2 regions of the Neobacillus sp. NPDC093182 genome follow, and region 2 is predicted to be linked to the other one. Evidence: predicted binding sites of a transcription regulator. Region 2 holds the regulator's gene; the other holds the start of a gene.

Region 1 (4,436 bases), on a different contig from region 2:
GACAATAAGTAATTTAGCGTCTTTAGAATATAGTAAATGGGCACAATCCAAGGGATATCAAGTATGGGGATTATTTTCAAATTCGTTTGATCCGGTACTAACGCATGAAGCGTTAAAGGACTTTGAAACACGTCAAAAGATTATCGTCCAGCTTCTTCATTTCAGTCAAATGTACCAATTACAGGGGATTAACTTTGATATTGAAAATGTCTATCCCGCAGATGGTCCACTTGTTACTCAATTGATGAGGGAAGCAGCACCGTATTTGCATGAAGCAGGGTTAGTTGTTTCCATGGACATTACGTTTTATGCAGGTGAAAACAATAATTGGTCATCCTTCTACGAAAGAGATAAGCTTGCAAGTATTGTGGATTACCTTATTATTATGGCATATGATGAACACCCGGGATCGTCTCCTGTTGCCGGCAGTGTTTCAAGTCTTCCATGGGTAGAGATGAACCTGCAAAACTTGTTAAAAGAAGTACCAAAAGAAAAATTAATACTAGGTGTCCCTTTATATACTAGATTGTGGAAGGAACAAATGAAAGATGATGGAACGACAGAGGTTTCCTCTCAATCTATGTCAATGGCGAAGGTGAAAGAATGGCTTGCAGAAAAAGGAATTCAGCCTGTGTATGATGAGGCAAGCGGCCAAAATTACGCTGAATATTTTGCAGCAGAAGAGAATGCCACTTATAAAGTATGGATTGAGGATGAATTATCGTTAACGAAGCGGGCAAAACTTGCAGCCACTTATCAACTGGCAGGTATGGCTTCCTGGTCAAGAGTCTTTGGTGATCAGACGGCGTGGACTGCGATGAATATCGACCCTAATAAGGCAGTAACACAGAAATAGACCACATAGCTGGTCTATTTTTGCATCTTTTAAAATAATATTCTGTCTAAGTTAAGAACAATTAAAGTCTATTTTATTACAAATATATGGAGAATTTTCAAACCCTTTCGGCAGCGATTGAAAATAATTGTTATCCCGAAATATAATTTAAGAAAAAGTCGTTAAAACCGCTGCCTGTCAACTGTGTAACTGAACGGTTTTCTGATATTAAAATTTAGTAGATAAAAGAGGTGAACATATGTCGCAAACCAATCATGATTTTCGAGAGTTCTATCGCACTAAGAAAGAAAAGAGTTCCTTTTCTGTTTCAGATTCCATTGAGGAAGCATTGTCAATTTTTTTCTCCTGCCTAAAGAACCACGATATTCAGGTAGATTTCGAATACCGAGGTCTGCAAATGGTCTATGGATTTCCAACTGTTTTCAGTCAAATCATTTTACATATATTAATATATGTGAGAGAAACTTTTGATACAAACCATATAAAAAATCGAAAACTGAAGATCAAGATTTCCAATGATACAGAGTTTATTAATGTGGAGTTTACTGATAATGCAGGTGGTATTGATCCTGCACTAATCTCTAGCTTATCTCAACCGGATTTCACAATAAATGGGGGCCGAACTGGGAATGGCCTTTATATAACGAAAATGTATATTGAAAAGATGAATGGTTTCGTTAGGATTCAAAATACGGAGGATGGATCACGTTTTATTTTATCTGTTCCGAAGGTTCTTTCCTAATCACTCCAAAACTCGATACTTATATGCTCCGGAACCCCAGGAGCTATTTTTTTTGGCAAAAAATCGAATTGTGTTATAGTAAAAGGAAGCTAGTAAAATTCAGGAAATAAAGGAAGTGTTTGTTCATGGCAGTTGAAAATCCATCTTTAGAGGAAATTGGAGCAATTTTAAAGAAATCGAAACGCATCGCTGTTGTGGGGTTAAGTGATAAACCAGACAGAACCTCTTATATGGTTTCTGAGGTGATGCAAAGAGCAGGTTATGAGATCATTCCAGTGAATCCAACGGTTGATGAAGTGCTCGGAGTGAAAGCGGTTGCTTCCTTAAAGGATATTGAGGGACATATTGATATCGTTAATGTTTTCCGTCGTTCAGAACAATTGTTTGATGTTGCGAAAGAATTTGACCAAGTTGACGCCGATGTTTTTTGGGCACAGCAGGGCTTGGTAAATGAGGAAGCCTACGAGTTTTTGAAAGAAAAAGGGTATACAGTCATTATGGACCTTTGTATTAAAGTGGCACATGCTTTAACAAAATAAGGATCAAAGAAAAATGCTGCTAACATTTAGCAGTTTTTTTCTTTTTTTTTCGATAGGTCGTGTTACAAAATTATGTTGTTTTAATTTTGACATTTGCCAAATCGAAATAAATCGCTAAAATAAAGCATAGACGCCGTAAACATGTGGTACAATTAAGAGCGGCAAACATTCGTTCTAAATTATGGAAATAACTTTTTTACACGAATGAATAAACTTACTCATAAAGATAGCAATTAACAGATGTTTTTTCTTTTGCAGGGAATGAAAGGGGTATTTTAGTGGCAAGTAATCAGAAAGCTTTTGAATATAATGATGATGCCATACAGGTACTAGAGGGGCTGGAGGCCGTCAGGAAGCGACCAGGAATGTACATCGGGAGCACTGATACACGCGGATTACACCATCTTGTATACGAGATTGTCGACAACTCTGTCGATGAGGCTCTGGGTGGATTTGGGGACCAAATCATTGTGAAAATTCACAAAGATAACTCGATAAGCGTAATGGATAAAGGACGCGGAATGCCAACGGGCATGCATAAAATGGGGAAACCGACTCCAGAAATTATCTTAACTGTCCTCCATGCCGGCGGTAAATTTGGCCAAGGCGGTTATAAAACCAGCGGCGGTCTGCATGGTGTTGGCGCCTCTGTTGTTAATGCCTTATCTGAATGGTTAACGGTAACGATAAAAAGAGACGGCTTTGTTTATGAACAACGGTTTGAAAATGGCGGTAAACCGGTTACGACCTTGGAGAAAATCGGGAAAACCAATCAAACAGGTACAACGATTCACTTTAAGCCGGACCCGTCCATCTTTTCTACCACCACATATAATTTCGAAACCTTATGTGAGAGGTTACGAGAGTCAGCGTTTCTTTTAAAAGGATTGAAGATTGAAATCATTGATGATCGTAATGATTTTCATGAAGTTTTTCATTATGAAAATGGGATTGAGGCCTTTGTTTCTTACTTAAATGAAGAAAAAGATGTCCTTCATCCCGTCGTTAGCTTTGAGGGAAGCCATAATGGGATTGAAGTGGAATTTGCTTTTCAATTTAATGATGGCTATTCAGAGAACATGCTTTCGTTTGTAAACAATGTCCGGACGAAAGACGGCGGAACACATGAAGTAGGTTCGAAAACGGCTATGACGCGTGTTTTTAATGATTACGCACGAAAGGTTGCACTGTTAAAAGAAAAGGAAAAAAATCTTGAAGGTGCCGATATTCGTGAAGGATTGTCTGCGATTATATCGATTCGGGTTCCCGAGCAATTATTACAATTCGAGGGGCAGACGAAGGGAAAATTAGGTACGAGTGAAGCAAGATCGGCAGTCGATGCAGTTGTTTCTGAACACCTGACTTACTTCCTGGAAGAAAATCCAGACATCAGCGCGTTATTGATTAAGAAGTCCATTAAAGCTTACCAAGCCCGTGAAGCAGCAAGAAAAGCACGGGAGGACGCACGCAGCGGGAAGAAACGAAAGCGGTCTGATGCTCTTTTATCAGGGAAGCTTACACCTGCTCAATCAAGAAATCCGCAAAGAAATGAGATTTACTTGGTTGAGGGTGACTCCGCAGGCGGTTCAGCTAAACAAGGCCGTGACCGCCGCTTTCAAGCCGTACTTCCACTTCGTGGTAAAGTTATCAATACGGAAAAGGCGAAGCTTGCGGATATTTTTAAAAACGAAGAAATCAATACGATTATTCATACGGTTGGCGCTGGTGTTGGATCTGATTTTAATCTAGAAGATGTAAACTACGATAAAGTCATTATTATGACCGACGCCGATACAGACGGTGCACATATTCAAGTATTACTGTTAACCTTTTTCTATCGGTATATGAAACCGCTAATTGAAGCAGGTAAAGTGTTTATCGCGCTGCCTCCTTTATATAAAGTGAGTAAAGGCGCCGGTAAAAAAGAAATCATTGAATACGCCTGGAACGAGGATGAACTTCAGGGTGCCATTAAAAAGGTTGGCAGAGGCTATATGATTCAGCGCTATAAAGGTCTTGGCGAGATGAATGCAGACCAGCTTTGGGATACAACGATGAATCCAGAAACACGGACATTAATACGTGTGAAAATAGATGACGCGGCAAGAGCAGAGCGACGTATCACCACGCTTATGGGTGATAAAGTTGACCCTCGCCGTAAATGGATTGAAAGCAATGTGGCGTTTGGGTTAGAAGAAGATGATACGATCCTTGAAAATGAAAATATTATGGTCGTTGAGGAGGAATCTGAAGAATGAGCACAAATGAGAAATTCCGTGACTTACCTCTAGAGGATGTT
Region 2 (4,436 bases):
CCAACTGGTGATTTAGAAATGAGTGATACAGCTCGTCAATTCATCGCTGGTATCTTAAAGCACGCTCCTACCTTTACAGCGGTAACAAACCCAACTGTAAACTCTTATAAGCGTCTAGTACCAGGTTACGAAGCACCTTGCTATGTTGCATGGTCTGCTAGAAACCGTTCACCATTAATTCGTATTCCAGCTTCTCGCGGTTTAAGTACTCGTGTAGAAGTAAGAAGCGTTGACCCAGCTGCAAATCCATACCTAGCAATGGCTGTTCTATTAAAGGCTGGTCTAGATGGAATCAAGAACAAATTAACTCCTCCAGCTCCAGTTGACCGTAACATCTATGTTATGAGCAAAGAAGAGAGAATTGAAGAAGGAATCATCGATCTTCCAGCTACTCTAGCTCAAGCATTAGACCTATTAAAGTCTGATGAAGTTATTGTATCTGGTTTAGGAGAGCACATCTTCGAACACTTTATCGAAGCAAAAGAAATCGAATGGGATATGTTCCGCACAGTCGTTCACCCTTGGGAACGCGAACAATATATGAGCATGTACTAAAATTAAGTAACCCAGTATTGACTATAGTCTTTACTGGGTTATTTTCGTTTTAATGGGTTGTGGTGTGCCTGTTTTATGTTGGAAGGTAGTTAGGGTGCGGTATGATGACCGTTTTCAGAGTAAAAATCGAAAAGTGGTAACCATGGAGCGTTCATGATGGCCGTTTTTAGAGTGAAAATCGAAAAGTGGTAACCATAGAGCATTCATGATGACCGAAATCCAAGGTGAAACGGAAAAGTGGTAACCATAGAGAGTTCATGATGACCGAAAACAGAAGAAAAACGAAAAAGTGGTCATCATAGAGTGTTCATGATGACCGTATCCATCGGGGAAATTAAAAAGTGGTAATTAAAAGATTCAGCAAAATTGAAAGACCCAGGATGGAAACGACCATACTGGGTTATTTGCGTTCAGGATTCTTTTTCTTTATTTTCATTAAGTGCTCTAAAATTAGTGAGTATGATATCACCACTAATCCCGGCAAGGGCCGATAAAAAAATGGTTTCTATCATTGAATTCGGAGTTGTGTAAATCATGATGAGGAAAGCTGCGACAGAACCAAGTAGCATTTCTTCTAAAAACCCTAAAAAGATAAACCTTTTTGTTTTCCGGGGCATAATTATTTTTCCGTGCTTCCTAACATGCCCTGCAATCCCTGCCATACCACCAATAACCATCGAGAAAATAATGTCCTTCAACACTTTTTCCACTCTCCTTAAGCCTAGTTTTTTTGGACCTAAGGTAAATCATGGTGTAATACTATTATACAAATAGTGGAAACTAGTTAGAATGAGTAAATATACACATTTTTGTATAAAGTGGAAATTGATTCTGAAATTGATGGTTGAAATTATGGAGACCTTGTCTGAATCAAGCATAGATTCGGACACAAGAGCTTTCCTTCGAGACTGATAAAAAAGAGTACAATTCAAAATCAGAATTGTACTCTTTCCCGTTTTAGGATTAATGAATATGTCGATAAACCCCAATTACTTTTCCGAGGATAGAAACGTTTCTTAAGATAATTGGATCCATGGTTGAGTTTTCAGGCTGCAGGCGAATGTAATCTTTTTCTTTAAAAAATCTTTTACAGGTCGCTTCATCTTCCTCTGTCATCGCAACGACAATATCCCCATTGTTCGCCGTTGGCTGCTGTCTTACGATTACGTAATCTCCATCGAGAATTCCTGCTTCTATCATACTCTCACCCATGATTTCTAGCATAAATACTTGCTCATCTGCAGGTGCTAGACTCTCAGGGAGCGGGAAAAACTCTTCAACGTTTTCAATGGCGGTAATAGGAAGACCAGCAGTTACTTTACCCACAATCGGTACATTGACAACATTGTTTCTTGGGATATGAATGGTTTCATCCACTTCTAGTATTTCGATAGCTCTTGGTTTAGTAGGATCTCGTCTAATAAGTCCTTTGCTTTCCAATCTTGCTAAATGACCGTGGACGGTAGAACTAGAGGCAAGTCCTACTGCTTCACCAATTTCCCGAACGGATGGCGGATAACCCTTCTTCTTTACTTCCCCTTTAATAAATTCAAGGATATCCTGCTGGCGCTTAGATATTTTTGTCATAATAGATACACCTCGCCCTATGTAATATTTACCTTTATTATAGCATGTTCGTATTTTTTATACAAACATAAGTTCGAATTATTATTGACAACAAACAAATGTTCGGATTATAATAAAAACATAAAAACGAACATACATTCTGGATAGGGGTTATATTATGAGAAAAATTTGGGACAGATACTCTTATGCTATTTTATTAATCATCTTGAGCTGCACAGTAGCTTTTATTTTATCATTACGTTTTAATGCTGATGTTGAAGAAACGTACTTAACGATTACTATTTCCGAAGGAGATTCGCTTTGGAAAATTTCTAACCAATATTCGGAGCAGCATTCATACTCTAATGATGAATTTGTCAGCTGGGTCAAGCACCATAATGAAATAGATGGAGATAAAATTTATCCTGGGGAAGAAATCATTATTCCTGTAAACTATGAAGTTGGGTCCATGACTGAATATGCAAGCGCTGCTGGGGAATAAAGTCAGATGGTGAATGCGATCGTTTACTGCCGGGTAAGTACAAACAAAGAAACCCAGGAAACATCATTAAAGCGTCAGGAAGAAGAGCTCACGCAGCTGGCGAGTCAATATCATTTTAATGTTGTCTCCATTATTAGAGAACAAGCGAGTGGTTATGAATTGGAGCGAGACGGGATTCTTGAGTTATTAGATTTATTGAAACATAATGATATACATGCTGTATTAATCCAAGATGAAACGAGACTCGGAAGAGGGAATGCGAAGATCGCACTCTTACATTGTATATTAAAAGAAGATGTGAAACTTTATAGTATTTCTCATAATGGTGAACTACAGCTTTCAGAAAGTGATTCAATGGTATTGAAAATTGTAGGGATGGTTGAGGAATATCAGCGTAAATTACATAATATTAAAATTAAACGTGGAATGAAACGAGCCGTGGCTCAGGGATACAAGCCTGAAAAAAATCTAAAAAACCTCGAGTGGAATTCTGGAAGAGAAAAAATAGAAGTTCCGATTGAAGAGATAGTCCGTCTTAGAAAAAATAAATTAACTTTTTCAGAGATTGCTGCTACTTTAAGAGGATTTGGATATAATATTTCAAAAGCAACTGTCCATAGACGCTATCAGGAATATCAAGAAACTATCGAATCAGAAGAAGATTAGACCATTTGCTTGTCAGATGGTCTATTTTTTAGTAAAATCAGTCTTTAAGTGAAGCTGTGGTAACGCTAATTGATGTTTAGAAACCCAGTTGATTGGAGCGGAAGGCACGAAGACTCCTCGAAAATGCTATCGCATTTTCTTCGTGCGTGGGCCGATTCGAAGGAGTAAATCCAATGTCCTGCAGGAGTACGGAGCAGGTGAGACCCCACAGGCGCAAGCGCCGAGGAGGCTCACCGCAACGCCTGCGGAAAGCGAAGTGCCTGCAACTGACTTGATTAACACAGCACAAGTATTTGAAAGGAGGGTCCTAAATGCTCTCAAAAGAAAAGATGGCAAGAATCAATGAATTAGCTAGAAAAGCTAAAGCAACTGGACTTACAGAAGCAGAAGCAAAGGAACAATCCAAATTAAGAAGCGAGTATTTGACCACTTTCCGCAGTTCTATGCTGGATACATTAACAAATACAAAAATCGTTGATCCTGAGGGAAATGACGTAACGCCAGAAAAAATAAAACAAAGAAAAAAATATAATCTACATTAATTTAAAAGGGAAACATTTTGTTTCCTTTTTTACATATTGCGCACTAACCTGTGTAAAAATATAAACTGAAGTGAAATAATTTGTTTAGTAGTCAAATTAATTGTTGAATTAATGTAAAGAGAGCTATAATATTAAGGTTGTTATTATTTTTTTATCCTAGAGAATCAGGAGTGATGTAAACAATGTTTGATACTATTGATGCTTTGTCCGTAACCTCTATTCGTACGCTTTCAATCGATATGATTGAAAAAGCAAATTCAGGCCATCCTGGAATGCCAATGGGTGCTGCACCAATGACCTACACTTTATGGACTCGTTTCATGAACCACAACCCAAAAAACCCAGAGTGGTTTAACCGTGATCGTTTTGTATTATCAGCAGGCCATGGATCTGCTTTATTATACAGCATGCTTCATTTATCTGGTTACAATCTATCAATGGATGACTTAAAGCAATTCCGTCAATGGGGAAGCAAGACTCCAGGACATCCTGAGTACCGTCATACTGAAGGGGTAGAAGCCACAACAGGTCCACTTGGACAAGGTATTGCAATGGCTGTTGGTATGGCAATGGCAGAGCGCCATACTGCTAGTGTCTACAATAAG

Evidence for each region. The regulator LexA, encoded in region 2, represses DNA repair genes until DNA is damaged. The targets are predictions, from matches to a motif close to CGAACATATGTTCG.
Region 1: the regulator LexA is predicted to act here: its motif matches at 2,300-2,313, upstream of parE (DNA topoisomerase IV subunit B).

What each region holds. Positions count from the first base shown of each region.
Region 1 covers NZ_JBIVOI010000015.1:93,709-98,144, reverse strand. Annotated here, with positions in the region: gene ACIQAA_RS24185 (glycosyl hydrolase family 18 protein) at 1-856, shown strand, start outside; gene ACIQAA_RS24180 (ATP-binding protein) at 1,095-1,598, shown strand; gene ACIQAA_RS24175 (CoA-binding protein) at 1,724-2,137, shown strand; gene parE (DNA topoisomerase IV subunit B) at 2,416-4,395, shown strand; gene parC (DNA topoisomerase IV subunit A) at 4,392-4,436, shown strand, end outside.
Region 2 covers NZ_JBIVOI010000009.1:93,805-98,240, reverse strand. Annotated here, with positions in the region: gene glnA (type I glutamate--ammonia ligase) at 1-555, shown strand, start outside; gene ACIQAA_RS17265 (DUF4257 domain-containing protein) at 966-1,256, opposite strand; gene lexA (transcriptional repressor LexA) at 1,519-2,142, opposite strand; gene yneA (cell division suppressor protein YneA) at 2,300-2,623, shown strand; gene ACIQAA_RS17250 (YneB family resolvase-like protein) at 2,633-3,289, shown strand; gene ACIQAA_RS17245 (DUF896 domain-containing protein) at 3,601-3,831, shown strand; gene tkt (transketolase) at 4,014-4,436, shown strand, end outside.